3 regions of the Microbacterium terrae genome follow, and region 1 is predicted to be linked to each of the others. Evidence: riboswitches for the same ligand, from Rfam matches in the RefSeq annotation. Region 1 holds a riboswitch; each other region holds the start of a gene.
What was found. A riboswitch is a leader RNA that binds a small molecule or an ion and turns the genes downstream of it on or off. The one in region 1 is predicted to bind thiamine pyrophosphate.
Positions count from the first base shown of each region.

Region 2: linked by a shared signal. The riboswitch ahead of JOD63_RS13620 (bifunctional hydroxymethylpyrimidine kinase/phosphomethylpyrimidine kinase) and the one ahead of thiM (hydroxyethylthiazole kinase) in region 1 are both predicted to bind thiamine pyrophosphate.
Region 3: linked by a shared signal. The riboswitch ahead of JOD63_RS16265 (ECF transporter S component) and the one ahead of thiM (hydroxyethylthiazole kinase) in region 1 are both predicted to bind thiamine pyrophosphate.

Region 1 covers NZ_JAFDSS010000001.1:623,650-633,296, forward strand. The annotation lists gene JOD63_RS02840 (glycoside hydrolase family 65 protein) at 1-776, shown strand, start outside; gene thiE (thiamine phosphate synthase) at 804-1,481, opposite strand; gene thiM (hydroxyethylthiazole kinase) at 1,478-2,380, opposite strand; TPP riboswitch at 2,371-2,465, opposite strand; gene JOD63_RS02855 (DNA polymerase III subunit gamma and tau) at 2,545-4,935, shown strand; gene recR (recombination mediator RecR) at 4,950-5,543, shown strand; gene JOD63_RS02865 (DMT family transporter) at 5,662-6,597, shown strand; gene JOD63_RS02870 (threonine/serine exporter family protein) at 6,620-8,017, opposite strand; gene JOD63_RS02875 (aspartate kinase) at 8,205-9,491, shown strand; gene JOD63_RS02880 (aspartate-semialdehyde dehydrogenase) at 9,628-9,647, shown strand, end outside.
Region 2 covers NZ_JAFDSS010000001.1:2,972,992-2,982,638, reverse strand. The annotation lists gene JOD63_RS13640 (glycosyl hydrolase family 18 protein) at 1-875, shown strand, start outside; gene JOD63_RS13635 (hypothetical protein) at 954-1,100, opposite strand; gene JOD63_RS13630 (D-alanyl-D-alanine carboxypeptidase family protein) at 1,124-2,467, shown strand; gene JOD63_RS13625 (Rv2578c family radical SAM protein) at 2,502-3,611, opposite strand; TPP riboswitch at 3,705-3,817, shown strand; gene JOD63_RS13620 (bifunctional hydroxymethylpyrimidine kinase/phosphomethylpyrimidine kinase) at 3,808-5,430, shown strand; gene JOD63_RS13615 (MFS transporter) at 5,427-6,797, shown strand; gene JOD63_RS18275 (M15 family metallopeptidase) at 6,957-7,895, shown strand; partial or broken gene JOD63_RS18355 (DUF998 domain-containing protein) at 8,019-8,720, opposite strand; gene JOD63_RS13600 (acyl-CoA dehydrogenase family protein) at 9,088-9,647, shown strand, end outside.
Region 3 covers NZ_JAFDSS010000001.1:3,559,567-3,569,213, forward strand. The annotation lists gene JOD63_RS16240 (ABC-2 transporter permease) at 1-501, opposite strand, end outside; gene JOD63_RS18300 (ATP-binding cassette domain-containing protein) at 498-1,994, opposite strand; gene JOD63_RS16250 (enoyl-CoA hydratase/isomerase family protein) at 2,127-3,188, shown strand; gene JOD63_RS16255 (J domain-containing protein) at 3,238-4,188, shown strand; gene JOD63_RS16260 (D-alanyl-D-alanine carboxypeptidase family protein) at 4,234-5,835, opposite strand; TPP riboswitch at 5,873-5,982, shown strand; gene JOD63_RS16265 (ECF transporter S component) at 5,975-6,607, shown strand; gene JOD63_RS16270 (ABC transporter ATP-binding protein) at 6,610-8,088, shown strand; gene JOD63_RS16275 (energy-coupling factor transporter transmembrane component T family protein) at 8,085-8,876, shown strand; gene JOD63_RS16280 (MmcQ/YjbR family DNA-binding protein) at 8,919-9,317, opposite strand; gene JOD63_RS16285 (aminoglycoside 3'-phosphotransferase) at 9,314-9,647, opposite strand, start outside.

The DNA of each region.
Region 1 (9,647 bases):
TCTTCCTCGAGCGCGAGATCTGGGACCTCGAGAACACGCCGGCCGACCGCCGGCCGCTGCTGCTGCACTTCCACCCGCTCGTGATCTACCGCTACCAGGTGCTCAAGCAGGCGGATGTCGTGCTCGCGCTCTTCCTGCAGGGCAACCACTTCTCCGATGAGGACAAGCTCGCCGATTTCGAGTACTACGACCCGCTGACCACGGGCGACTCGACGCTGTCGGCGGTGGTGCAGGCGATCCTCGCCGCCGAGGTCGGGTATCAGGACCTCGCGCTGGAGTACTTCCGCCAGTCGATCTTCGTCGACCTCGCCGACCTGCACCACAATGCCGCCGACGGCGTGCACGTCGCCTCGGCGGGCGGCGTGTGGACGGCGCTCGTCTGCGGATTCGGCGGCATGCGCGATCACTTCGGCGAGCTTTCGTTCGACCCGAGGCTTCCGGCCGACTGGCCCGAGATCTCGTTCGTGCTGCACTGGCACGGCACGCGTCTCGAGGTGTCGATCACACGCGATGAACTGCGCGTCGTGGCGGGCGACGGCGACCCGGTCGGGTTCAGCGTGCGGGGCACCGGGTACGTCGTCGGCGCGGGCGAAGAGGTCGTCGTCGCGCTCGCCGACCAGGGACCCGTGCGCGCCGGCCGGCCGACGCTGCGGCAGTTCGCCGACCAGCGCCGCGAAGACGGCTCGCTCCTGTCGGCGTCGGTTCCGACGGTCACGACGTCGATCCCGATCGTCGCGGGATCGGGTGCCGACGTGGAGCACGGCGCGGACGCCTGACCCGCTCGTACGCCGTGCCCGGCTGGCTCAGACGCTGACGGGAGACACTGCGCTGTGCCCGGCATCCGTCCATGCCGAACGGAACGCGCGGGCGGCGGCTTCGGGGTCGGCCGCTCCGCACACCGCCGACACCACGGCCAGCCCGGCCGCCCCCGCGGAGCGGAGCGGTGCGGCATCGGCGACCCCGACTCCGCCGATCGCGACGCACGGCAGCGGGGTGGCGGAGGCGAGCGCGGCGAAGCCGTCGTAGCCGAGCGGCTCGGGGTGGTCGGCCTTCGTCGCGGTCGGCCGGATGACCCCGACACCGATATAGTCGAGCGTGCGCATCGGCATCGCCGCCGCGGAAGCCAGGTGGGCGGGGGTGTTCGCCGTCCACCCGATCAGGGCCTGGGCGCCGAGCAGACGGCGCGCCGTCTCCGGTGGCACGTCGCTCTGCCCGAGGTGCACGCCGTCGACACACGCGCCGGCGTCGCGCGCGGCCAGAACCACGTCGAGCCGGTCGTCGACGATGAGCGCCGCCCGACCGCCGACGACGGCCGACAGGGCGACCGCCTGCGCGATCAGCTCGCGTGCCGAGACGTGCTTCGCGCGGAGCTGCACGACTCCCACGCCTCCGGCTGCGGCGGCGTCGACCACCCCGACGAGTCGCTCGAACGGCAGCCGCTCGTCGGTGACGAGGTGCAGCGACAGATCGTGAACCGTCATCGGATCGCGGCCTCGAGGTCCGCGTGGTCATCGGCGCTCTCGCCGGCCTCGTCGGTCCCGCGATCCACCGGGTATTCGACGACCCGCCCCTCGAGATCCGCCGGCTCGACCGCATCGAGCGCGTCGATGAACGCGACCGCGAACGAACCGGGGGAGCGCGAGACGGATGCCGCACGTTCGGCGGCCGCCGAATGCACGGCGCATCCGGTGACCGCCGCGGTGAACGGATCGGTCACGGCGAGGAAGGCCGCGATCGTCGCTCCCAGCGAGCATCCGCCGCCGGTGACGCGCGTCAGGAGGACGTCGCCGCCGTGCACGCGGGCGACCAGCGCGCCGTCGGTGACGAGGTCGACCTCCCCGGTCACGACCACGACGCCGCCGGTGCGCAGGGCGAGGGCGCGCGCCGCGTCGATCGCGTCGTCGGGGGAGTCGGTCGCATCGACGCCGCGCCCGCCGCGCGAGAGCCCGGCGACGGCGAGGATCTCGGAGGCGTTGCCGCGCACGATCGCTGGGCGATGGTGGAGGAGCTCCTCGGCGAGAGCCGTGCGCACCGGCAGAGCACCGACGGCGACCGGGTCGAGCACCCAGGGCGTGCCCGCCCGCACCGCTTCGCGGGCGGCGTCGCGCTGCTCGGAACGGGGTGTGCCGAGGTTCACGAGCACGCCCCCGGCGACACCGGCGAACATGCCGGCCTCGCCTGGGATGTCGCACATCGCCGGCGAAGCGCCGAGTGCGAGGAGCACGTTGGCGGTGAAGTTCGTCACCACCGCGTTCGTGATGCACTGCACCAGGGGGTTCGCGGCGCGCAGCGCGTCGAGGGCCTCGCCGGGCGTCGCCGGGCCGGCTGCCCGCGCGGAACCGGAGGTGGACAGGGGGTTTTCAGACGTGCCGATGCTCATTGCGACATCCCTTCGCCAGTACGAACTAGATCAGGTTCGACGGGTGTGATCTCAGCCCGCGCGGCGGGCACCCCGTGTCACTCGGGCATGACGCTAGCAGCGGCCGGGTGGGCCGGGCGAATCGCGCCTGCCTCGATGTCGCACGCACGCCGTAGGGTGGACGGGTGACCACCGCTCTGTACCGCCGCTACCGGCCCGAGTCCTTCGCGGAGATGATCGGGCAGTCCCAGGTCACCGAGCCCCTGATGACGGCGCTGCGCGGCGACCGCGTCGGCCACGCCTACCTCTTCTCGGGTCCGCGCGGCTGCGGCAAGACCACATCGGCGCGCATCCTCGCCCGCTGCCTCAACTGCGCACAGGGGCCGACCGACACTCCGTGCGGCACCTGCGACAGCTGCGTCGAGCTCGGTCGCGGCGGCGGCGGCTCGCTCGACGTCGTCGAGATCGACGCAGCCAGCCACAACGGCGTCGACGATGCGCGCGACCTGCGCGAGCGCGCGGTGTTCGCCCCGGCGCGCGACCGCTTCAAGATCTTCATCCTCGACGAGGCGCACATGGTGACGCCGCAGGGGTTCAACGCGCTCCTCAAGCTCGTCGAAGAGCCGCCCGAGCACGTCAAGTTCATCTTCGCGACGACCGAGCCCGAGAAGGTCATCGGCACGATCCGTTCGCGCACCCACCACTACCCGTTCCGGCTCGTCCCGCCGGGCGCGATGCTCGAGTACGTCGAACAGCTGTGCGGGCAGGAGGGCGTCGAGGTCGAGCAGGGCGTGCTCCCGCTCGTCGTGCGGGCGGGTGGCGGTTCGCCGCGCGACACGCTGTCGCTGCTCGACCAGCTCATCGCGGGCTCCGAAGAGGGTGCCGTGCGCTACGAGCGCGCCGTGGCCCTTCTCGGCTACACGCACGCCGAGCTGCTCGACGAGGTCGTCGGCGCGTTCGCCGGCGATGACGCGGCGGCGGCGTTCGCCGCGATCGACCGCGTGGTGCAGACGGGGCAGGATCCGCGCCGCTTCGTCGACGATCTGCTCGAGCGACTGCGCGACCTCATCGTCGTCGCGGCGACCGGGGCGCAGGCTTCGGCGGTGCTGCGCGGGGTCTCGAGCGATGACCTCGCCCGCATGCAGGCCCAGGCCTCCGCCATCGGCGCCGCCCGGCTCTCGCGCATCGCCGACATCGTGATCGCCACGCTCGACGACATGACCGGCGCCACCTCGCCGCGGCTGCAGCTCGAGCTCATGGTCGCCCGTGTGCTCGCGCGCGGCGCGGGCGGCGCGGCTGCCGTGCAGGCTCCGGTCACGGCTGCCGCGGCCGTACCGGCACCGGCCGCGGCTCCCGCTCCCGCCGCGCCGGCAGCCGCTCCCGCTGCGACTCCGGTCGTCGGCGCAGCGCCCGTCACGGCGCCGCCCGCCTCCGCTCCCGAGGTCGCTCCCGCGCGCGCGGAGTCTGCTGCGCAGCCGCCCGCTGCGCCGGCGGCGCCGCCGGCTGCCGAAACCTCGGCGGCTGCGCCCGTCGCCGTTCCGGCCGGACCCGTCACATTCGAGACGCTGCGGGCGGCATGGCCTGCAGTTCTGGCGAGCCTCGAGACCATCAGCCGCTCGTCGTGGATGCTGGCATCGGGGGCGACGGCAGCCGCGTTCGCCGACGACGTGCTCACGCTGACCTTCGCCAGCCAGTCCGACGTCGCGAAGTTCAAGCACCTCGCCGCGGGCAAGGGGCCGAGCGAAGACCTGCGCCAGGCGATCCTCGGCGTGCTCGGCGTGCGCGTCAAGTACATCGCGCGGCACGACCCGTCGCGTGGCGGCAGCGCACGCGAAGGATCGGGCGCGGGCGATGCGGGCGGTGGTTCCGGGGCCTCCGGCACGCCTCGCGCAGCGTCGTCCGACGCGTCCGACGGTCCACGAGCCGCGGCGGGCGCCCCGCCCACCGCTCCGTCCTCCGGCGCACCCCGCGCCGGATCGCCAGACGCCCCGCCGACTGTCGTCGGCTCCGCGCCTGCGCAGGCCTCGCCGCGGCCCTCGACCCCGGCTCCGGCCGGTCGGGGTCCACAGGCGCCGGCGTCTGCCGAGCGTGCACCGGCTCGTTCCGGTGATCGCGCCGCCCCCCGTGCGTCGGCTCCGGCCGCTGCCGCGCCGGTGACCGAGTGGGCGGTCGCAGCGATCCCGTCCGACGACGACGCACCGCCTCCCGGCCCGCCCGAGTCGACATCGTCGCCGCAGCCGTTCGCCGTCGACGACGAGCCGGAAGACGCCGAGCGCGAGGCGATGCACGCCCGCGTCGCCACGGTCGCCCCGCCCCGCGAGGGCGACGTGCTCCCGGCGCGCGAGACCGCGTCGTCGGCCGCGCCCGACGACGACGGCGATGACGCCGACGAGTACCCCGACACGGATGCGGTCGCCGGCGACCTGGCACCGCCGACCGTCGCACCGTCCCTGGCCCCCGCGGTGACGACCCGCAACGACGGTGTTCAGCGCTACGGCGAAGCCGTGGTGCGGCAGGTGCTCGGCGCCACCTTCGTTCGCGAAGAGCCCCACCAGCAGCCCACCCGGTTCAACTAGGAATCCCGACTGGCATGTACGACGGCATCGTCCAAGACCTCATCGACGAATTCGGCCGCCTCCCCGGCATCGGCCCGAAATCCGCACAGCGGATCACATTCCACATCCTGCAGTCGCCGAACTTCGACGTCTCGCACCTCGCCGAACTCCTCGCCGTCGTGCGCGAGAAGGTGCGCTTCTGCGAGGTGTGCGGCAACGTCTCGGAGCAGGAGCGCTGCAGCATCTGCCGCGACCCGCGTCGCAACGTCTCGCTGATCTGCGTGGTCGAAGACGCCAAAGACGTCGCGGCCATCGAGCGCACGCGCGAGTTCCGCGGGCTCTACCACGTGCTCGGCGGCGCGATCAGCCCGATCGCCGGCGTCGGACCCGACGATCTGCGCATCACGCAACTCATGCAGCGACTCGCCGACGGCACCGTGCAGGAGGTCATCCTCGCCACGAACCCCAACCTCGAAGGCGAGGCCACGGCGACCTACCTCAGCCGGCTGCTCCACTCGCTCGAGATCTCGGTGACGCGTCTCGCCTCCGGGCTCCCCGTGGGCGGCGACCTGGAGTACGCCGACGAGGTCACCCTCGGACGCGCGTTCGAGGGCCGCCGCTCGATCTGACGGCGGGGATGTCCGACGTCCGCCGTACATTGGCGGAGTACGCACTCGCCGGCTCGCACGGTGCACGCGAGCATGGACGACGGCGGGATCCGGCATCCCGAGAACAGGGCGGGTCCGCATGAACGACGCACAGCGCTTCGACGCCCGTGCCTGGGTTCTCTTCGCGATCATGGCGGTCCTATGGGGCGTGCCGTACCTGTTCATCAGCATCGCCGTCGAGTCGTACTCCCCGGCAGCCGTCGTCGCCGGGCGCACCCTGCTCGGCGCGCTCCTGCTCCTTCCGTTCGCGCTGCGGCAGCGGGCGCTTCGCCCCGCGTTCGCGAAGATCGGGTGGGTGCTGCTGTTCGGGGCGATCGAGATGGCCGGGCCCTTCCTCCTGCTGGGCCACGCCGAGCAGACGCTCCCCTCGGGCCTCACCGGACTCCTCGTCGCGACCGTGCCGCTGTTCGCGGCGATCATCGCGTTCGGCGGAGGCGACCGCAGCGTTCTCAGCCCCGCCCGCATCATCGGGCTGTGCGTCGGCTTCGCCGGCGTCTTCGTCATCGTGGCCGGGCCGGGCCTCGCGGTGCCCGGCGGGGGCGGACTCCTCGCCGTCGGCGAGGTGCTCCTGGTCGCCGTCCTGTACTCGATCGCACCGTTCGTGATCGCCACGAAGCTCCGCGACGTGCCGTCGCTCGGCACCATCACCCTCGCGCTCTTCGCGGTCGGGCTGTTCTACACGCCGATCGCCTTCCTCACCCAGCACGAGGTGCCGACCGTGCCGAGCACTGTCGCGTTGGTCGCACTCGCAGTGCTCTGCACCGCGCTCGCGTTCATCGTCTTCTTCGCCCTCATCGCCCGGGTCGGTCCGGTCCGGGCACCGCTGTTCACCTACGTCAACCCGGTCGTCGCGATCGCGCTCGGGGCGATCGTGCTGGGAGAGGCGCTCACGACGGGCCTGCTGATCGGATTTCCGCTCGTGATCCTCGGGTGCTGGCTGGCAGCCACCGGCGGCAGGTTCCGGGTGCCGCGCGGCGACCTCGTCGCCGAGCTTCCGGCAGACACCCAGCGCTGATCCGCCGCGGCTGCGCGCGCCGTCATCCTCGCTGGCGCGCGCGGGAGCGGGCCACGCTGTACAGCGACGCGCGCACCGGCTGCCCGAGATAGATGCCGAGCGACGCGCCGACGGCGAGGCTCACGCCGACGATCGCGGCGCTCACGAGGGTCCCGAACCCCAGCAGCAGCTGTGTCGCGCTGTCACCGGACTCGACCACCGTGAGGAGACCGCGGAAGACGGCGGCGCCCGGCACCATGGGAAGGATCGCCGCCGTCGTGATCGCGATCGACGGCACGTGCAGGCGGTAGGCGAGCACGATTCCGACGAAGCTGCCGATGAACGCGCCGAGACCGCTCGCCGCAGCGGCTTCGAAGCCGAGGGTGGAGGCGCCGAGATACCCGACCCACGCCACGAGGCTCAGCAGGATGCTCACGAGCACGATCCGCAGACCCGCTCCGTTGTAGACAGCGACGGCGATCGCGATGAGCGCAGCGCCGACGAGCTGCAGCGGCACCGGGCCGAGCGGCAGAGCGTCGTCGGGGGCGTCGACGCGCAGGCCGATCACGCGCGCCGTCTCGAGCCCGGCGAGGATGCCGAGCACGACGCCGAGCGTGTGGGTGGTGAGCTCGAGGATGCGTCCGCCCGCAGTGAGCGCGAAGCCGTCGATGGCGTCCTGCGCCGCGCCGACCACGGTGAGGCCGGCGAGCATGAGCACGATGCCCGAGGCGACGATCACCGACGGGCGCAGGGTGGCGGCATCCGTGATCCCGACGTACGCGAGCAGCGGCGCCATCGCGGCGACGAGGGTCAGCACGAAGGCGCCCGCGATCTGGCTGAAAAAGAACGGCACGCGGGCGCGTGCGAGCCCGAGCTGCGTGAGGGCGGCGAGGGCGGCCGCCACGAAGGCCAGTGCCGTGACGAGCCAGCTGCTCCCGAACATCACCGCGACACCGACGGCGAGCAGTGCCTGGGCGAGCACGACCACCGTCGGGCGATAGCGGAACGGTGTGCGCCGCAGTACGCGATACCGCGCGACCGCAGCATCGAGGTCGAGTCCGTCCGTGATCGCGGCGACGAGCGCCTGCACACCCTGGAGCTTCTCGTGATCGGGTGCGGCGCCCTTCACGACGCGCAGCAGGGTGATGGGTCTCGGCGCGCCGCTGCGGTAGTACGCGGCGGTGATCGAGTTGTAGGTGACGTCGACCTGCACCGGCTCGAGCCCGTACACCGCCGCCACCCGCACGATCGTGAGCGTCACCTCGCTCGCAGCCGCGCCGGTCACGAGCATCGTCTCGCCGATGCGCACCGCGAGCTCGAGCACGCGCACGGCCACGGCGTCATCGATCACCGGCAGCGCCTGGGTCTCGGTGAGGCCGCCGTCGCCGGAGTGGACCAGGCCGCTCAACGAGCTGAACAGCTTCCGGCGTCGTGCTGCCATGCGACGGCTCACCTTCCCGCGCCCGTGTCGGCGCACTCGGCCGCGCGCGACGCCTCGATCCTAACGGCGGGGTGTCACATGACCCGGCGGCAGGGCGCGGCATCCGTAAGATTGGTGCTCGGGCGCGGCATCCGTCCGCCCCGCATCCACATCCGTGCCGCCCAGGCGGCACCTCCGGGAGTTCCACGTGGCGCTGATCGTCCAGAAGTACGGCGGGTCGTCCGTCGCCGATGCCGAGAGCATCAAGCGCGTCGCCAAGCGCATCGTCGCCAACCGTCGTGCCGGGCACGACGTGGTGGTCGCGGTCAGCGCGATGGGCGACACGACCGACGAGCTGCTCGACCTCGCCGGCCAGGTCGCTCCGATCCCGGCGCCCCGCGAGCTCGACATGCTGCTCTCGAGCGGTGAGCGCATCTCGATGGCGCTGCTCGCGATGGCCATCCACTCGATGGGCTTCGAGGCGCGCTCGTTCACCGGCAGCCAGGCGGGCATGATCACGGATGCCACGCACGGCGCTGCCCGCATCGTCGACGTGACGCCGGTGCGGCTGCGCGAGGCGCTCGATGACGGCGCGATCGTCATCGTCGCCGGCTTCCAGGGGTTCAACCGCGACACGCGCGACATCACCACGCTCGGTCGCGGCGGCTCCGACACCACCGCCGTCGCGCTCGCCGCCGCGCTCGAGGCAGACGTATGCGAGATCTACAGCGACGTCGACGGCATCTACACCGCAGACCCGCGCGTCGTGCCGAAGGCCCGCAAGCTCGGCACCGTCTCGTCGGAGGAGATGCTCGAACTCGCCGCCAACGGAGCCAAGGTGCTCTACATCCGCGCGGTCGAGTACGCGCGGCGCCACGGCGTGCTGATCCACTCGCGCTCGACGTTCTCGTCGGGTGTCGGAACCTACGTGCTCGGCCCGGGGATGAGCGTCCCCGACGGCCAACAGGGAGAGAACATGGAAGAGCCCATCGTCGCCGGCGTGGCCACCGACCTCGGCCAGGCGAAGATCACCGTCATCGGCGTGCCGGATGTCCCCGGCAAGGCAGCCGAGATCTTCAAGGTCGTCGCGAAGTCGGGTGCGAACGTCGACATGATCGTGCAGAACGTGTCGGCGGCCGCCACGGGCCGCACCGACATCTCGTTCACGCTTCCGAAGACGGATGCCGCGACCGCGCTCAAGGCGCTCGCCGGAGACCAGGCCGACATCGGGTTCGAGAGCCTCGTGCACGACGACCAGATCGGCAAGCTCTCGGTCGTCGGCGCCGGCATGCGCACCCACTCGGGCGTCTCCGCGACGCTGTTCGAGGCGCTTTCGGTGGCGGGCATCAACATCGAGATGATCTCGACCTCCGAGATCCGCATCTCCGTGGTCGTGCGCGGCGACGACCTGGCCGCGGCGGCACGGGTCGTGCACACCGCCTACGGGCTCGACGGCGACGACGACGCCGTGGTGCACGCCGGCACCGGCCGCTGACCCCGGGCCCCCTTCACCCCGATCACCGACGCCGCGCGTAACGCCGGGGCGGAGCATCCTTCCCGGGCGGTAGAATCGGGCAACCCCGCGCACCGATGGCGTCTGCGCGCCCGCCTGCAGCACCGAGGACACCGTCATGACCCGCATCTCCGATTC
Region 2 (9,647 bases), 2.3 Mb from region 1:
ACACCCCCGAGCTGTGGGCGAGCCTCGACTACGGCAACCTGCAGGGCTACGACCTGTGGGGCTCGTGGACGCCCGAGACCGGTCACCAGGGCAACATCTACGGCGACCCCGCCCACAACTGGGGTCTCGGCCTCGACACCGTCGTCGCCTCGTACGTGAACGCGGGCGTCGAGCCGTCGAAGCTCAACCTCGGCCTCGCCGCCTACGGGCAGGGGTGGAACGACGCCCAGCCCGAGCCCTGGACCACATCAGGCGGCGGCTTCGGCCAGCTCACCTGGGACCAGCTCGCCGGGCGCGACCTCGAGGTGCACCACGAGTACACCGCCGACGGCCGGTTCAACGCGACGTGGGCGTTCGACGCGGCGACCTCGCAGTTCTGGTCGCTCGACGACGAGGTCGCCGTGGCCGAGAAGACCGCCTGGGCCATCGCGCAGGGGCTCGGCGGCGTCGACTTCTGGGAGGTCGGCAACGACCGCGACGGCGACCTGTCCGCGGTGTCGGCGAACGCCCTGCGCGCCGCCGCTGCCGGTCCGGTCGCCGGCGACGAGGCGTCGGTGTGCGCATCGACGACGGATGCCGCCTCCACGCCGTGGAACGCCACGGTGACCTACCGCGCCGGAGACCTCGCATTCCTCGACGGGCGGGTGTTCGAAGCGCAGTGGTACGCGAAGGGCGATGCGCCCGGTGCATCCGTCCACGGCCCGTGGGCCACGCTCACCGTCTGCGGTGTCGCGGCCGGAACGGTGCAGGAGTGGTACGCCGACACGATCTACACGAAGGGCGACCGGGTCGTGCACGGCGGCGTCACCTACACCGCGAAGTGGTGGACGCGGAACCAGGAGCCGGGTGGCAAGAACGGGCCCTGGCAGCGCTGAGCCGGGGGCGGCGCGGACGCGGGTGCACTTCGGGTGCCCGCGTCCGCGTCCGCGTGCTCGGCGCCTGGCCGCCGGGTGTCAGGATGCGGTGCGCGCCGGCTGCTGCGCGCGAGGGCTGTGGATGATGCCGACCACGATGCGCTGCGTCGTGCGAGGATGCGACGGACCGACTCCGTTGCGGATGCCGGCACCCGCGCACACCGCCGCGGCCGCAGACCGCGACATGACCGACCCGTGACCGGAGCACAGTGACGACCCAGGAGAGCCCCGACGCGCTCGCCGACCTCGGCGAGCTGATGCGCGACGAGCAGGACTACGGCGACGCCGGCGGTGCTGCCGATCCGGTGGCGCGGCGACGCCGCCGACGTGGCTGGCTCATCGCGGCGGCCATCGTGCTCGCGATCGTGCTCGGCTGCGGCGGATACGTCGCCTGGGCGACCAGCGCGGCGCTCCCCGACCCCGAGGGGTCGATGTCGGCACCGCGTGCCCCAGAACCGGAGCCGGTCGCACTCACGCTTCCGTCCGACGGGGCATCCGCGCTGTGGGTGACCGGCGCGGAGGAGTACCTCGGCGCTGAGGAGCCCGGCATCTGGGCGGTGAGCGGCCCAGATGGTGCGCGACCGATCGCGAGCATCGCGAAGATCGTCACCGCTCTCGTGGTGCTCGACGCGCATCCGCTCTCCGGCGACGACCCGGGGCCGACGCTCTTCTTCGACCGCGCCGACCACAAGCTGTACGACAAGTACTACGTCATGGACGTGACGATCGCCCCGATGCCGATCGGCAGTTCGATGTCGCTGCGCGATGCGCTCGCGACGATGCTGATCCCGTCTGCCAGCAACTACGCCGAGGCGATCGCCGAGTGGGCCTTCGGGTCGCAGTGGGCGTACACAGAAGCAGCGCGGCGATGGCTCGACGAGAACGGCCTCGGCGACACGGCGATCGTGGATGCGACCGGCGTCGACGCCCGGAACACCAGCACCCCGACCGACCTCGTCGTGCTGGGCAGGCTCGCGGCCGCGAACCCGGTGATCGCCGAGATCGCTGCGACGTCGGAGATGTCGGTGCCCGGCGCCGGCCGCATCGCGACCACCAACACCCTTCTCGGCACGGCGGGTGTCACGGGCCTCAAGACCGGCAACCTCGGCGAGAGCGGGTCGAACCTGCTCTACACGGCGACGATCGACGTCGGCGCGGCCGAACCGCTGTCGATGGTCGGAGTGGTGCTCGGAGGATCGTCGAAGGATGCCGTCAACGCCAGCGTGACCGCGCTGATCGAGAGCGTCCAGTCGGGGTTCCGGATGGTCTCCGTCGGCACCGGGGGCACGACGGTCGGGGAGTTCACCGTTCCGTGGGGCGACTCGGTCGACGTAGTACTCGGGGAGGGCGCCTCGATCTTCGTCTGGTCGGACACGCCGATCACCGTGGAGCTCGAGACGACGACCCCGACGTCGTGGGATGACGGGGCGGTCGTCGGCACCGTCACCTGGACATCCGGTCCGAACAGCGTCTCGGTGCCCATCGAGATCGCGGGCACGCTCGATGAGCCGACCGACTGGTGGCGGCTGACCCACCCGACGCTGTTGGGCTGACCCGTCACGGCCTGTCGGCCGGGCCTGGCGCGCCTCAGAACAGTCGCGGCGGGGCTGCGGCCGGTGGGGTGGCGGGCACGCGCATCGCTGTCGCTCGTCCGCGTGACGTCGTCACGATTCCCGCGGCGCGCGCGTCGGCCCGCGCCGCGAGCCCGGCGACGGGCGTGCCGCGCGGATGGTCGTCTTCCGCGCGACCGTCGAGCCCGTGCACGCGCAGCAGCGGGCGCACGCGTTTCGCGAGCCAGGTGCGATAGCCCTTGGGTGCCGTCGCAGAGGCTCCGGGGTACAGGCCGCGGTACGACGACACCAGCTCGGGGTGGTGCTGTTCGAGCCACTGCAGGAACCACTGTTTGGCCCCCGGGCGCAGGTGGAGGGCGCCGTACACGACGCGCACCGCGCCCGCCTCGCGGATGCGGGTGAGAGCGTGGTCGATCATCGCGATCGAGTCGGTGAGGTGGGGGAGGATCGGCATGAGGAAGACCGTCACGGCGAAGCCCGCCTCGGTCGCAGCGCGCACCGTCTCGAGTCGCGCCGTTGCGGACGGCGTGCCGGGTTCGACGGCGTGCTGCAGGGCGTCGTCGAAGATCGCGATCGACATCGCCAGCGACACGTCGACGCGCTCGGCGGCGCGGGCGAGCTGCGGAAGATCGCGGCGCAGCAGCGTGCCCTTCGTGAGGATGGAGAACGGCGTGCCGCTCTCGGCCAGCACGTCGATGATCCCGGGCATCAGGCGGTACCTGCCTTCCGCACGCTGATAGGGATCGGTGTTGGTTCCGAGCATCACGGGCTCGTGCATCCACGTGCCCTTGCGCAGCTCCTTCTGCAGTACCTCGGCCACGTTCACCTTGACGATCACCTGGGTGTCGAAGTCGCGCCCGGCATCGAGCTCGAGGTACTCGTGCGTCCCGCGGGCATAGCAGTATACGCATGCATGACTGCATCCGCGGTACGGGTTCACCGTCCAGTCGAAGGGCATTGCCGAGGCGCCCGGAACATGGTTCAGCGCGGTGCGCGCGAGCACCTCGTGAAAGGTGACGCCGGCGAACTCGGGGGTCGTCACCGAGCGCACCAGGCCGCTGAGATGTTCGAGGCCGGGCAGGGCGGCGGCATCCGTTACTCCCAGCTCTTGACCCTGCCAACGCATGTGAACATACGAACAGATGTTCTAAACAATGTCAAGAGCGGTGCCTTCTGAATAGAACATCGAGCGCTCGTGCCGTCAGGCGCTAGGCTCGTCGGCAGTGACACGGGGTGCCGCCCGCGTAGTCGCGATTGCGACGGGTGGCTGAGAACACACCCGTCGAACCTGATCTAGTTCGAACTAGCGAAGGGATGTCGCAATGCGCGATCGCCTGTCCATCGACCCTTCCCACTCTCCGGCGAGACCGCGGATCCCCCGCGTGCTCAGCATCGCCGGGAGCGATCCGTCCGGCGGCGCCGGAATCCAGGCCGACCTCAAATCGATCTCCGCCGTCGGCGGCTACGGCATGGCGGTGATCACGGCGCTCACAGCGCAGAACACCCGCGGTGTCAGCGCGGTGCACGTGCCGCCGGTGGAGTTCCTCACGGACCAGCTCGACGCGATCGCCGAAGACATCGCGATAGATGCGGTGAAGCTCGGGATGCTCGCGAACGCCGACGTGATCCGCGCCGTCGGGGCGTGGCTCGACCGCACCCGGCCGCCGGTCGTGGTGCTCGATCCGGTGATGGTGTCGACCAGCGGTCATCGCCTGCTCGACGCCGATGCCGAGGAGGCGATGATGCAGCTGCTGCCGCTCGCCGACCTCGTGACCCCGAACGTGGCCGAACTCGCGGTGCTCGCCGGCGGCGCTCCCGCCGAGACGTGGGACGAGGTGCTCGCGCAGGCCGAGGCGGTATCGGCGCGGCACGGTGTGCGGGTGCTCGCGAAGGGCGGTCATCTCGCCGGCGACGACGCGCCCGACGCGCTGGTGGACGCGGCATCGGGTGAGGCGTGGATGTTCGCGGGGTCGCGCATCGCGACCACCTCGACGCACGGCACCGGATGCTCGCTCTCGTCGGCCGTCGCCACGCTGCGGGTGTCGTGCGGCGACTGGGCGCCCGCGATCGACGAGGCTCGGCAGTGGCTGCGCGAGTCGCTGCGCCACGGCGACGAGCTGGAGGTCGGCGGCGGACACGGCCCGGTGCATCACTTCTCCGGGCTCTGGGCACGTGGCGGGGTGCAGACCGCGCCGACCGCTGCCGAGGTCGAGGCCGACTGGTGGAATGAGATCGCCGATGTGCGCGCCGGCATCGACGACCTGCCGTTCATCCGCGCGCTCGCCGACGGCACGCTCGGGCGCGAGCCCTTCCTCAGCTACATCGCGCAGGACGCGCTCTATCTGCGCGACTACGCGCGTGTTCTCGCCGAGGCTGCGCGGCTGGCGCCCGACTCGGCCGCGCAGGCGTTCTGGGCGCAGTCCGCGCACGGGTGCATCATCGGCGAGCTCGAGCTGCACCGGGAGCGCCTGGGTGGGCACGACGGCGTGCCTGCACGGGCGGATGCCACCACCACCGCCTACCTCGACCACCTGCTCGCGACCGCCGCGCGCGGCGACTACGCCACCCTCACGGCGGCGGTGCTGCCCTGCTACTGGCTGTACACCGACCTCGGCGTGCGTCTGGCCGACGGACACTTCGGCTCGCGCCCGCAGGACGCAGACCACCCGTACGCGTCGTGGCTCATCACGTACGCCGACCCCGCCTTCGCCGATGCGACGCGGCAGGCGATCGACATCGCCACGGGTCTGGCGGCAGCGGCGACGCCCGAGGCGCGCGCGCGGATGCTCGCCGCGTTCCGTCGGTCGGCCGAGCTCGAACTCGCGTTCTTCGACGTGCCGCTCGGGCTCACGAGTGCCGGCGACCGAGACGAGGAGCGGACGGATGCCGCTCCCGCGGCCGAACCCGCTGCCACCACCGCACCGGTCGAGGCGGTGCCCGCGTGACCGTCACAGGCCCGGTATCGGCCACAGACCCGGCATCAGCCACTGGCTCGGCATCCGTCACCGATGTCGCATCCGCGGCGGTCTCCCCGCCCGCTGCCGCAGGCCCCGAGACCGCTCGAGCCTCGCGTCGCGCCGTGGTCGCGGCATCCGCCGGCACCGTGCTCGAGTGGTACGACTTCTTCCTCTACGGCACCGCGGCGGCGCTCGTCTTCCCCACCCTGTTCTTCCCCGAGAGCGCCCCGGGTGTGGCGGTGCTGCTCTCGCTCGCGGTCTTCGCGACCGGCTTCGTCGCGCGGCCGCTCGGCGGCATCGCGGCGGCCTGGCTCGGCGACCGCGCGGGGCGACGCACGGCGCTGATCGCGACCGTCGTCGTGATGGGAGTCGCGACGGCGGGCATCGGCGTGCTTCCCACCTACGCGCAGGCCGGGGCGCTCGCGCCCGCGCTGCTCGTGCTGCTGCGTCTCGCGCAGGGGGCGGCCACCGGCGGGGAGTGGGGTGGCGCGGCGCTCCTCGCGGTCGAGGGCGCACGGTCGCGCGGAGCGCGCGGGGCGTTCGTGCAGAGCGCGGTGTACGTCGGGCTCATCCTCGGGAACCTCGCCTTCGTGGTGCTGACCCTCACACTGGATGAAGCGGCTCTGCTGTCGTGGGGCTGGCGCATCCCGTTCCTCGCGAGCCTTGCGCTGCTCGCGATCGCGCTGCTGCTGCGCCGTGGCGTTGCCGAGACGCCCGAGTTCGTGGCGGCGCGTGCCGCCGACCGCCTCGCGCGCCGGCCGGTGGTCGACGCGCTGCGCCGGCCGCGCAGTGTCGTGGCGGTCTTCCTGATGCGCGTCGGCCAGAACACCGCGTTCTACATCGTCTCGGTGTTCTGCCTCGGGTACGCGGTGAACACCCTCGGGCTCGACCGCAGTGTGACGCTGACCGCCCTGCTCGTGGGCGCCGGTCTGGCTGCCGTGCTGTGCCCGCTGTGGGGTCGCCTCGGTGACCGCATCGGGCCGTTCCCGCTCGTCGCGGGTGGGCTCGTCGCGCTCGGGGTGCTGGCGGTGCCGCTGTTCGCGGTGCTCGAGGGCGGGGTCACGGCGCTGGTCGTCGGTGTCGTCGCGCTCGCGATCGGCGTGGCCAATGCCGCGGCAGACAGCGTGCAGCCGGCGTGGTTCGCCGCGCTGTTCGATGCGCCGGTGCGCTACTCGGGGATCACGCTCGGGCGCGAAGCGGGTGCGATCGTCGGCGGCGGACTCGCGCCGCTCGCCGCGGCCGCGCTCGCCGTCGGCGTGGGGCACTGGTGGCCGGTCGCGGTCATGATGGTGCTCGCCGCGGGGCTCGGACTCGTGGGGGCGGTGCTCGCGCGCACGATGACGACCGACATCTGAGGCGGCTGTGCGCGGGTCGTGGTCGCGCGTCGCGCCGGGCGTGGTCACAATGGAAGGGTGACGGCGCCCCCACCGCACGAATTTCCAGCCTCCCGACGTGCGCTCAGGCATGCCGCGGCGCCGCTGCCCCTGCGCCGCCACCGGGGGACGGGCTCGCACGTGCGTCCGGCGCGGCTCCGGCGTGCCGCCTTCGCGGCGGGTCTGCTCGTGGTCGCGGCGTCGTTAGTGGGAGCGACGGCGGCGATCACCGCAGCGACGGCGGGTGCCCCGACCGCGTCGGATGCCGGTGAGCGGACGGATGCCGACGAGCCGGTGTCGCTGTCGCACATCTCGGTGCTGCCCGTGCCCGATGTGGAGCAGCGCGCCCTCACCGACGACATCTGCGCGCTCGACGGCGTCGCCGCGGGACTCGCTTCGGGTGACGACACCGCGGTGATCGAAGCCGCCGGCGGCGGTGAGATGCTGCGGGCCGCGGTGGCTGCGGGTGAGGCTCCGTGCATCCCCCTCGACGACCCGGCGCACCTGTGGGTCGTGGTCAACAAGACGCGGCCGTACAACCCGATCGACTACCGGCCGAGCGGCTTGCAGATGCCCGACGGCGTGCGCAATCTCGCCCAGGGCTCGATGCGCGATGTCGCGGCGGTGGCGCTCAACGACCTGGTGACCGCGGCGCGCGATGCAGGAGCGGGCGAGATCGCGCTCGAGAGCGGCTTCCGCTCGTACCGGACCCAGGTGCAGTCCTACGGCTCGCAGGTCGCGTCGCGCGGTGTGTCGGGCGCCGACCTCGTGAGTGCGCGGCCCGGGTACAGCGAGCACCAGTCGGGGCTCACGGCTGATGTGGTCGCGTGTGCGGGTGGATGCGGGTCGCTGGACGACCTCGCGGCCACGGCCCAGGGCGAGTGGATCGTGGAGCACGCCTGGGAGCACGGCTGGATCGTGCGTTATGAGAGCGCCGAGACCGGCACGACGGGGTACGTCGGCGAGCCCTGGCATCTGCGTTACGTCGGCCCCGACCTGGCGCGGGCGTATCACGAAGGTGGATGGCGCACCCTCGAGGACTTCTTCGGCCTGCCGGCCGCTCCCGATTATCTGGACTGAGCTTCGTGCGTCGTGCCGCGGCATCGCGCTCGGCGTCGGACGCGTGTGCTCCGGGAGGACGCGTGACAGCGACAGCAGCCAGATCCCCATCGTCACGAAAGCCACGAACTCGAACAGCGCGAGCGTGATGAGCCCGCAGGTGAGCACGACCATTCCGGCCGCGAGCAGTGCGGCGCACGAGGCTGTCGCCCGTGCGAAGCGTCGACCGATACCCGGGATGCAGAGGCCGGTCAGAACCGTCGACAGGAACGACAGGCCGAGACCCGTCGCGATGAGGTCGTGCATGGTCGGGCTCACCGGAATCGGGATGAGTCCCACGGCCGTCAGGTGAAGACCTGCCGAGACGACCGACCCGCGGAAGGCGCGCGACCTCCGGCGGCTCATGCCGCCCGGGAGCACCGCCGCGAGAAGCACGCCGTACACGGCCAGGAAGAATCCGGCGAAGATCGTGCTCGCGTTGAAGGTGCGTCCCGACAGGTCGGAGTGCGTGCCGAGCTGCGAGAAGTGGTGGTGCCACCACGTCGGCTCATGTGTGGTGAGCACGGCGACCAGCACGCCGACGGGAAGTGACAGCACCGCGAGGCGGCCGACGCGGTGCGCGATGACAGGGGTCGCGGATGCGGTCGCCGCGGATCCGGTCGCCTGGATCGCCGCCGCCCCGACGCGCACGATCGCGGGACCGCCGATCGGGCTGTCGAGCGCGGGGCTGCTGCTCGTCGGGCTGCTGCTCGCCGGGCTGCTGCGGGCGGGGGAGAGGAGGGTGAGGGTGGGGCTGGTGAGGGTGGGGCTGGTGAGGGCGCGCTGGGAGAGGGCAGCGTGTGGCATCGGCTCGCATCCGTTCGGTGTGGTGTGCCCCGGTTCGGGCGACCCCACGCGCCCCACCGGGACAACGTCGGCCTTGACAAGAAGGTCCCCAGTCACGGACGAACGCCGAACCGCATTTAGCTCCAGATCCACGTGCCCCCGGTCGCGGCAAGCCGCTTAGGGAGAAGAATAGTCGGCGCCGCCGAGATGCGCCTGGAGGCATCCGACAAAAGCGGAAACGCAGTTCCGTCCTCAGTAGAACCCAATCTCACATACCAATCGGTATGATCGTGTTGCACGACTAGGATGGTGCGCGGGTGCGTCCTCGCAGGCGGCTGATCGTCGCCGCCGCGCACGCATCCACTCGAGGACGAGAGGAATGGCGCATATGGAGCGCGACATCTACGACGAAGACCACGAGGCGTTCCGCGACGTCGTCAAGGAGTTCATCAAGCGCTACGCGACCGAAGAGAAGCGCAAGCAGTGGGATGCCGACGGTGAGATCGACCGCGCGACCATGCTCGCCGCCGGTGAGGCCGGAATCATCGGTCTGTCGGTGCCGGAGGAGTTCGGCGGCGCGGGCATGCTGCAGGACTACCGCTTCCGCGCGATCGTGCTCGAAGAGGTGATCGGCGCCGGCCAGGGTTCGCTCGCCGGCGCGCTCGGCATCCAGGACGACCTCGCCGTGCCGTACATCGCGCACATGGGCACGCAGGAGCAGAAGGAGAAGTGGCTGCCCCGCATGGCCACCGGTGAGATCCTCGGTGCCCTCGCGATGACCGAGCCCGGCACCGGCTCAGACCTCCGCGGCATCAAGACCACCGCCAAGAAGGTCGACGGCGGCTACATCGTCAACGGCGCGAAGACGTTCATCTCGTCGGGCAAGACCGCCGACATCGTCGTGACCTTCGTCAAGACCGGCGAGGGCAACCGCCCCGACGCGTTCAG
Region 3 (9,647 bases), 2.9 Mb from region 1:
CCAGAGCACGTAGGCGATCAGCATCCGTCCGAACAGCGCCCAGGTGTCGGGCTCGTCGAGTGCGGTGGGGAGGTCGTTCGCCACCAGGATGCCGGCAGCGGGCCCGACGGCGGCGACGATGCCCGCGACGGCGTAGATCACTCCGATGAGGACGCCGACGACGATCTTCGCCCACAGCACCGTGCCCCGGCGCGGGATGGCGAGGAAGGTCGGAGTCAGCGTCTTGTGGCGGAACTCGCCCGTCACCATGAGGGTTCCCAGGAGGAGCGGGAACACGTACCCGACCGAGGTGGCGGTGCTGTAGAGCGTCGGCGCGAGGCCTTCGGCGGGGAGCACGGGTGCGTCGTCACCGAGGGATCCGCTCGCCGACAGCGAGAATGCGAGCCCCACCGCGGCGGCGGTGAAGGCGATGTAGGCGACCAGCACGATGCCCAGCAGCCACCAGATCGACGTCGTGAAGAGCTTGGTCGATTCGGAGCGCGTCGCCCGCCTGAGGCTCATCGCTGCTCACCCCCGTCTGCGGTGTCGTCTGCGGCGGGGTGCTCGTCGTCGGGCACGTCGGGCTCGGGCTCGGCAGGCTCGGGCACGTCGGGCTCGGGCTCGCCGGCGTCGTGCTCCGGCTCGCCGGGATTGTGCGGCGAGTCGTACGAGGCGAAGAACGCGTCGGCGTCGACGTCGGCGTCGGTGCGGACGTAGTCCTCCCAGGGGCGGTCGCTGTCTTCGTCGTCGGGCAGGGTCGGCGTGTCGTCGTCGGCGGGCTCGGCGACGGATGCTTCGTCCGCGGTCTCTGCGGGAGTGTCGGACGCCGGCTCAGGGGTGGGCTCGGGTTCGACGTCGGTCTCTGCTGCCGGATCCTGCTCGGACTGCCAGTCCGCTTCGGGCTCGGGCTCGGGCTCCGGTTCCGCCTCGGCCTCGGCCTCCGGTTCCGGCTCGGCCTCGATGCTCTGCTCAGGCGCCTGCTCCGGCACGGCCTCAGCCGCATCTGTCTCAGCGGCGACGGCATCCGTCTCCACTCCGGCATCCGTCTCGGGTTCGCTGCCGGCGACGGGGTCCGGCACCGCGACCGTCGCTGCCACCGCGCCGGCCGCGCTCGGGTGCACGCGCGTGCCGTTGACGAGATCGAGGAACACCTCTTCGAGCCCGGGGCCGCGACGGTGCAGCGACGACAGGGCGACGCCGGCGTCGGCGGCGATGCGCCCGATCTCGGCGGGTTCGGCGCCGCGCACCGACAGCCCCGACCGCAGCACCTCGAACCCGATGCCCGCGTCGGTGAGCGCTGCGATCAGCGCCTCGCGGTCGGGCGCGTCGGTCACCGTCGCGTGGTCGTCGGGGTCGGCGAGGTCTTCGATGCCGCCCTGGAACACGAGGCGCCCGTGCGAGATGATCAGCAGCGCGTCGACCGTCTGCTGCACCTCGGCCAGGAGATGCGACGACACCAGCACGGTGCGCCCCTCGCGGGCGAGCTGCTGCAGGAACCCGCGGATCCACTTGATGCCTTCGGGATCCAGTCCGTTCGTCGGCTCATCGAGCACGAGCACGCCGGGGTCGCCGAGCAGTGCTGCGGCGAGACCCAGGCGCTGGCGCATCCCGAGCGAATAGCCGCCCACCTTGCGCCCGGCCGCATCGGCCAGCCCGACGAGCTCGAGGAGTTCGTCGACGCGGGCTCTGCGTACGCCGGCCGCGTCGGCGTAGACCGCGAGGTGGCCGGCTCCGCTGCGGCCGGGGTGGAAGCTCGAGGCCTCGAGCACGGCGCCCACGCTCTGCAGCGGGTTCGCCAGGCTGCGGTACGGCACACCGCCGATCGTCGCCGTGCCGGCGCTCGGGCGCACGAGGCCCAGCAGCACGCGCAGTGTGGTCGTCTTGCCGGCGCCGTTCGGGCCGAGGAAGCCCGTCACCACTCCCGGCTCCACACGAGCCGAGAGGTCGTCGACCGCAGTCACCGAGCCGAATCGCTTCGTCACCCCCGAGAACTCCAGCACCTCACCTGCCGGCATGCCGAACCCTCTCGTCGTCGTGAGTCGTTCCCCACATCTTTGCGGAAACGTCGCCCGTTGTCCCTGGTTCCTTCCGGTCGCGTCGCGATTCCGCCCGCTCCGCCGCGGGGGCCGCGGGGTAACGTTGCGGGCGTGACCGACGCACCTGAGCCCACCGTCCTCGTCCGGAGCGCGGGAGGACTCGGGCGCCTCACCCTCAACCGGCCACGCGCGATCAACGCGCTCGACCTCGACATGGTCCGCCAGCTCAGCGCGGCACTTGACGCCTGGGAGACCGACACCGATGTCGAGCTCGTCGTCCTCGACGGCGCGGGGGAGCGGGGCCTGTGCGCCGGCGGCGACGTGCGCGTGCTCGCCGAGCGGGTGGTGGGCGGCCGCTTCGACGAGGCCGCCCTGTTCTTCCGCGAGGAGTACGCGCTCAACGCCCGGATCGCGGAGTACCCGAAGCCGATCGTCGCGCTCGCCGACGGCATCACCATGGGCGGCGGCATCGGCCTCGCCGGGCACGCGGCGATCCGTGTGGTCACCGAGCGGTCGCAGCTCGCCATGCCCGAGACCCGCATCGGCTTCACCCCCGACGTGGGAGGGACGTGGCTCCTCGCCCACGCGCCCGGACACCTCGGCGAGTACCTCGCCCTCACCGGAGCGGTGATGGATGCCGCCGACGCGGTGTACGCCGGGCTCGCCGACCACCTCGTGCCCGTCGACCACCTCGATGGACTGCGAGAGGCGTTCGAGACCCGCGCCGACCCGTCGAGTCCCACCGAACTGGTGCTGCTGTTCGACGAGACGCCCGCTCCGTCGGCGCTCGAGCGCAGCCGCGCGTGGATCGACGACGCGTTCGCCGCCGACACCGTGGCCGAGATCGTCGAGCGCCTCCGCGCCCGCCCCGAGCCCGAGGCATCCGCCACCGCCGACCTCCTCGGCGAGCTCTCGCCGACGGGGCTCGCCGTCACCCTCGCAGCGGTGCGTCGCGCGCGCGGACTCGCCGGGCTGCGGGATGCCCTCGCTCAGGAGTACGGCCTCGTGATGTGGTTCGCGCAGACCCAGCCCGACCTCGCCGAGGGCATCCGCGCCCAGGTCGTCGACAAGGACCGCTCGCCGCGCTGGCAGCCCGCCGCCCTCGCCGATCTCGATCCGGGCATCGCCGACCAGGCGTTCGCTCACGTGCCCGCGGAGCCGCTCTGGTCGTGAGCGCGTACGCTCGACGGATCGGGATTCGCGAGGAAGAGGCGGAACAGGCGTGTTCGACAGTCCCCTGTCGGCGTCGGCATACGAGGTGCTCGGCGTCGAACCCACCGCCGACGAGGAGTCGCTGAAGCGGGCGTACCGACTGCGCCTGCGGCAGACGCACCCCGACACCGGCGGCGATGCCGCGGTGTTCATCCAGGTGCAGCGCGCCTGGGAGCTCGTCGGCGATGCGTCGGCGCGTGCTGCGTACGACCGCGGACACGGGTTCGGGGCATCCGCGACGCCCGACTTCTCGCCCGCGCCCGACTCGGGCGTCACGTGGCGGGCGCCCCGCGCCGACTCGCGTGACACGCGGCCGCGAGCGCGTTCGCACGGCCACCCGGGCGGGTGGCGGCGCGAGCGGTACCTCGAGCTGATCCGCGAATGGGCGGGGCGCGGGGTCGATCTGCCCGACCCCTACGATCCCGCACTCGTCCGCTCGGCTCCCCACGATGTGCGCCGACTCCTCGCCGATGCGCTCGCCGAAGAGGCCACCGCACGGGTCATCGCCGACCTCGGCATGGGCTACACCGTGTGGCACGACGTCGCGCCGCCCGCCCGGGGTGGTGGATCAGACGACAAGATCGACCACATCGTGCTCGGTCCGAGCGGGCTGTACGGCGTGCTCTCGGAGGACTTCGGCGGTCCGGTGCGGGTCCGCCGGGGCGAGCTCATCGGCGACGGCGTCGCCGGCGCCCCCGTGGCCGACCTGGTCGCGCGACTGCGGCTGATGGCGCGCGCGGCGGGGGTGCGCTTCAGCGGGGCGGTCGTCGTGCTGCCCGACGACGATGTGCTTCAGGCGATCGACGAGATCGGCAAGGTGCGCGGCACCCCGGTGGCGATCGTGTCGCGCAGCGCGCTGTCGGCGGTGCTGCGCCGGGGGATCACGGGGGTGCGCTCCATCGGCGGAAACGAGGTCTTCGACGTGCGGACCCGCCTGCAGCAGACGGTGCGTTTCGCCTGACGGCAGGACGCCGGCGGTGCTGGTGCCGGGCGGTTCGTCGCCGGGTCAGCCGGCCAGGCCGAACAGCTCCAGCGGGTGGGTGAGCCGCCACCAGGCGCTCGGCGGCTCGATGTCGGCCGCGAGCTCGAGATCGACCGTGGCCGAGTCGAGCGGGCCGTCGGCGGTGATCGAACCGACGACGGAGCCGGCGGCGCGTGCGTCGCCGAGGTCGTACGCCGGGGTGAGTGTGCTGGTGCCGCCGTTCCACAGCACCACTGTCGCGTCGGCGGAGGTCACGATGTCGGAGTCCGACCCCCACAGCGTCGTCACCGTACCGGCCACGGTGCCCGCCGGCACCGACGGGAACGGCTGCAGCTGCGCCTCGACTTGGTCGTAGAGCGAGCGCGACGCCTCGAGGCGGGCCTCGTCGTCGGCCTGGCCCAGCACGGCGGCATACAGGCGCACCGCGGTCTCGCCGACGACCACGTCTTTCGCGGAGAGCAGGTTCCACCGGTCGAGCGTGCCGGTCTTGATGCCCACGACGCCCTCATCGGCGAGAAGTCCGTTGGTGTTGTCGACGACGCCTGCCCCGGGGAGCTCCACCGACTTCTCGGCGACGATCTCGGCGATGACCGGGTTCGCCATGGCCTTCTGCGCGAGGGTGAGCAGCGCAGCCGGGCTCGCGGTGTTCTGGCTGCTCATTCCGGTGGGCTCGACGACGGTGATGCCGGGGACGCCGTGCGCCGTGAGCCAGTCCTGCGCGGCCGCGGCGAAGACCTGGTCCGACGGGAAGAGGTCGCTCGCGAGCCGGTCGGCGTAGTTGTTCGCCGAGCCGATGAGCATGCCCTCGAGCATCTGGTACTGCGTGAGCGACCCGCCCACCGGCACATCGAGCGCGGACTCGCCGCGGGCGCGATAGCTCCAGTAGTCGAGGTTGTCGCTGTAGTCGAAGCTGTACGCCGGCCCGTCTTCGCCGAGCTCGAGCGGGAGTTCGTCGAGCACGACGAGCGCCGTCACGACCTTCGTGATGCTGGCCATCGCGTCGGCGTCGGGGGTGGATGCCGGCGTGCCCGAGATGCCCGCCACCGTGACGGCGGCGCTGCCCTCTGCGGGCCAGGTCATCTCGGCGGCTGCCGCGGCGGCCGGCTGCACCTGGATCGCGGTGACCTCGGGGGCCACCGCGTGGAGGGGCCACAGCAGGGTGGTGGCCCCGTAGGCGAAGACCACGAACGCGATGATCGCCGTGGGCACGAGCACGCTCGGTCGCCAGGGCGACCGGCGCGGCGGGTCGGCGAGCAGGCTCACCTCGACCGGCACGTAGGGGGAGCCGGCCGCGACGAGGTCGCGGGGGATCGCGACCGGGGTGACGTCGGTGTCGGCGAGCCACGACAGCGCGGGGCGCTCTCCCGCGGCAGCGGGGGGGACGGATGCCGCCGCAGCGGCCGCGATCGGCTCCTCGGCTGCCGCCGGGGCGTCGTCACCGTGGAACGGGCTCTCCGGCGCGATGCGGACAGCAGGCGCCTCGGCGGAGGCGGTGTCGACCGTGCCCCCGGGAGACGTGTCGACCTCGGGTGCGGCGCGCCCACCGGCGCCCGGCGGGACATCGATCGCCCCCGACCGCATACGCCGCTCGCGGCGCGTGAGCGCAGCGGCGTCGTCGAGGGTCATCCGCTCAATTTACCTGCCGCACGCGCGGCTATACTCATCGGACAACCACGGGAGTCCGTCGAGTCGGGCTGAGAGGAAGCGAATCGCGCTTCGACCGTCGAACCTGATCCGGATCATGCCGGCGCAGGGAGGAGAGAACATGCACGCGTCCACGTCTGCCCACGCGGCACCCGCGACTGCCCACCGCTTCCGCTGGCGGGTCGTCGACATCGTCGTCGCCGCCGTCCTCGGCGTCGCGCTGGGCCTCGTCTTCTGGGCCTGGAACACCGTCGGCTACGCCTGGTTCACCGCGATGGACGCCCTGACCCCCGGCCTCGGCGGCATCGCCGTCGGCATCTGGCTGATCGGCGGAGTCATCGGCGGCCTGGTGATCCGCAAGCCCGGTGCCGCACTGCTCGTCGAAGTGCTCGCCGCCGTGGTGTCGATGCTCATCGGCAACATGTGGGGCGTCTCGACGGTGCTGTCGGGCATCGTGCAGGGACTCGGCGCCGAGCTGATCTTCGCCCTGTTCCTCTACGCGCGCTTCACGCTCCCGGTCGCGATGCTCTCGGGCATCGGCGCCGGCGTGGGCGCGTGGATCTTCGAGCTGTTCTACGGGGCATCGCCCAACATCCTGAAGACGCTCGAGTTCAACACGATCTACCTGGTCTCACTCATCGTCTCGGGCGCTCTGCTCGCCGGCCTCGTCGGCTGGCTCGCCGTGCGCGCGCTGGCAGCGACCGGTGCGCTCAGCCGCTTCGCCGCCGGCCGCGAGGCGCGACGCGAGGTCTGACGATGTCGACGACCCGCCCGGGGCGCGTCACCGCGCAGGGCTGGGGCTGGCGCTACGCCGGGCGCCGTGCCGCCGCCGTCCGCGACGTCAGCTTCGCCATCGAGCCCGGCGAGCGCGTGCTGCTGCTCGGCGCGTCCGGCGCCGGTAAGTCGACGCTCCTCGCCGGCATCGCCGGGCTCCTCGGCGGAGCCGACGAAGGCGACGAGACCGGTGCGCTGCTGATCGACGGCGAGCGGGCCGAGGCACATCGCGGCCGTGTCGGACTCGTGCTGCAGGACCCCGACGCCGGTGTGGTGCTCTCGAAGGTGGGCGACGACGTCGCCTTCGGGTGCGAGAACCTCGGGGTGCCGGCATCCGACATCCCGTCACGCGTCGCCGAGGCGATGGCCGACGTCGGGCTCGACGTCGCACTCTCGCACCCGACCAAGGCCCTCTCGGGCGGGCAGAAGCAGCGGCTCGCGCTCGCCGGGGTGCTCGCGATGCGACCGGGCGTGCTGCTGCTCGACGAGCCGACCGCCAACCTCGACCCGCTCGGGGTGCGCGAGGTGCGCGACAGCGTCGAGCGCGCGGTCGCGCGCACCGGCGCGACCCTCGTGGTGATCGAGCACCGCACCGCGGTCTGGGCCGACCTCATGGACCGCGTGATCGTGGTGAGCGCCGAGGGCGGCCTCCTCGCCGACGGTCCTCCCGCCGAGGTCTTCGCCCGGCACGGCGAGAGCCTCGCGGCGGCGGGCGTGTGGGTCCCCGGCATGCCCGTCGATCTGCCTGTGCTCTCGGATGGGCCGCTGCTCGCGCACGACCCCGCGGTCGCGGCATCCGGCCTCGCCATCTCGCGCGACGGTCGCAGCATCGTCCGTGCCGGACTCAACGTCGCCGCACCCCGCGGCTGCGCGACGGTGATCACCGGTCCCAACGGCGCCGGCAAGTCGACCCTCGCGCTCACCCTCGCCGGACTCCTCCCCGAGGCGGCGGGCGAGGTCGTCGCCGCGGTCGAGCTCGCGGCGCCGTCGGGTCGTCGTCCGTCGCGCTGGCGCTCGCGCGAGCTGCTCACTCGCATCGGCACCGTGTTCCAGGAGCCCGAGCACCAGTTCCTCGCGCAGACGGTGCGCGACGAGCTCGCCATCGGCCCGCGGTCACGGCGGATCGCCCCGGCCGCCGTCGACCTCATCGTCGACGAGCTGCTCGAGCGGCTGCACCTGACCCCGCTGGCCGGCGCGAACCCGTTCACCCTGTCGGGTGGGCAGAAGCGACGGCTCTCGGTGGCGACCGTGCTCGCCGACGCGCCGCCGGTGGTCGTGCTCGACGAACCCACGTTCGGGCAGGACCGCCGGGGGTGGAGCGAGCTCGTGGGACTTCTGCAGTCCGAGATCGTCGCCGGCACGACGGTGATCGCCGTCACGCACGACGACGACGTGCTCCGGCACCTCGGCGGCCACCGCATCGATCTGGGGCTCGATCTCGGAGCCGAGGTGCCCCGATGAGCGCGGTCGCCGTCGACGCCCCGGCCACGGCGCCGGCCTGGCTCGACCGGGTCAACCCGGTGTCGAAGATCGTGATCGCGCTCCTGCTGTCGGTGCCGCTCATGGTGTCGATCGACGCCGTCAGCTCCCTCGTGGCGATCCTGCTTGAGCTCGCGCTGCTTCCGCTCACCGGACTCGCGCTCGCGACGGTGGCGAAGCGGATGCTGCCCCTCGTGGTGTTCGCCCCGATCGCCGGGGTGAGCATGCTCCTCTACGCCGAGCCCGGCGGCACCGTCTACTGGTCGTTCTGGTACGCGACGATCAGCGACGAGTCGATCGCGCTCGCCGTGGCGGTGTCGCTGCGGGTCGTGGCGCTGGGGCTGCCGACGATCCTGCTGTTCGGGCGCACCGACCCCACCGAGCTGGCCGATGCGCTCGCCCAGGTCGCGAAGCTGCCGAGCAGGTTCGTGCTCGGGGTGCTCGCCGGCACGCGCACGCTCGGGCTCTTCCTCGACGACTGGCGCTCGATGACCCTCGCCCGCCGGGCGCGCGGCGTGGGTGACACCGGGGCGGTGCGCCGATTCTTCTCGATGGCCTTCGTGCTCCTCGTCTTCGCCGTTCGCCGTGGAACGAAGCTGGCGACGGCGATGGAGGCCCGCGGCTTCGGGTCGGGCATCACGCGCACCTGGTCGCGCCCGTCGCGCCTCCACGCCCGCGACGCGGTGGCGGTGGCGGGCGGATGCCTCGTCATCGCGGTCGCGATCGGCGCGGCGGTCGCCGCGGGCACGTTCCGCTTCGTGTGGTCCTGAGGCTCGCGGGCCGGGGCTGGACGGGGCGGGGCGGCGCCGTCGTCAGGCGTCCAGCCCGCGCACGAGCCGCACGGGTGCGGTGCGGCGGTAGGACGCGTCGATGAGCTCGGCGATCTCGTCCCAGTCGGCGGCGTCGGCGATGTCGAGTCCGAGCCAGCCGGCCGGACCGAGGTAGGCGGGCACCCAGTAGCGCCGGTCCTGTCGGAGTGCAGCCTCGTCGGCCGGGTCGGGCAGCACGAGCACCGCCTCGTCGTGGCGCACCCACTCGCCGTCGATCCGCTCCGAGCCGCCGAAGTAGCAGAACACCTTCTTGACGAAGAAGGTGGGGCGTCCGTGGCTGATCTTCTCGGCCGCCTCGGGCAGCGCGAGCGCGATCGCGCGCACCCGCGCGAGGAGCGGGTCGCCGGGCTCGAACATCGGCGGGTGCGGGTGGTCGCTCATGTCGCGTTCCACAGTTCCCGATAGAACGTCAGGCGCTCGCGGTCGGGCTCGATCCCGTAGGCCTCGATGAGGGCGTCCTCCCAGCCCGGCCCGTAGTTCCATTCGGTCGACATCGATGCGACGGCGATGTCGGCCCACCGGTCGGCGACGCCCAAGGCCCCGAGGTCGACGTGGCCGCACCACTCTCCGTCATCGCCGATGAGCGTGTTCGGGCAGCAGGCATCCCCGTGGCACACCACCAGCTCGTCGACGGGCGGCGCGTCATCCCCGGCCTCGGGCGGACGGATGCCGCGACCGGCGGCGTTCGCGAGTCGCGCCGGCACGCCCCAG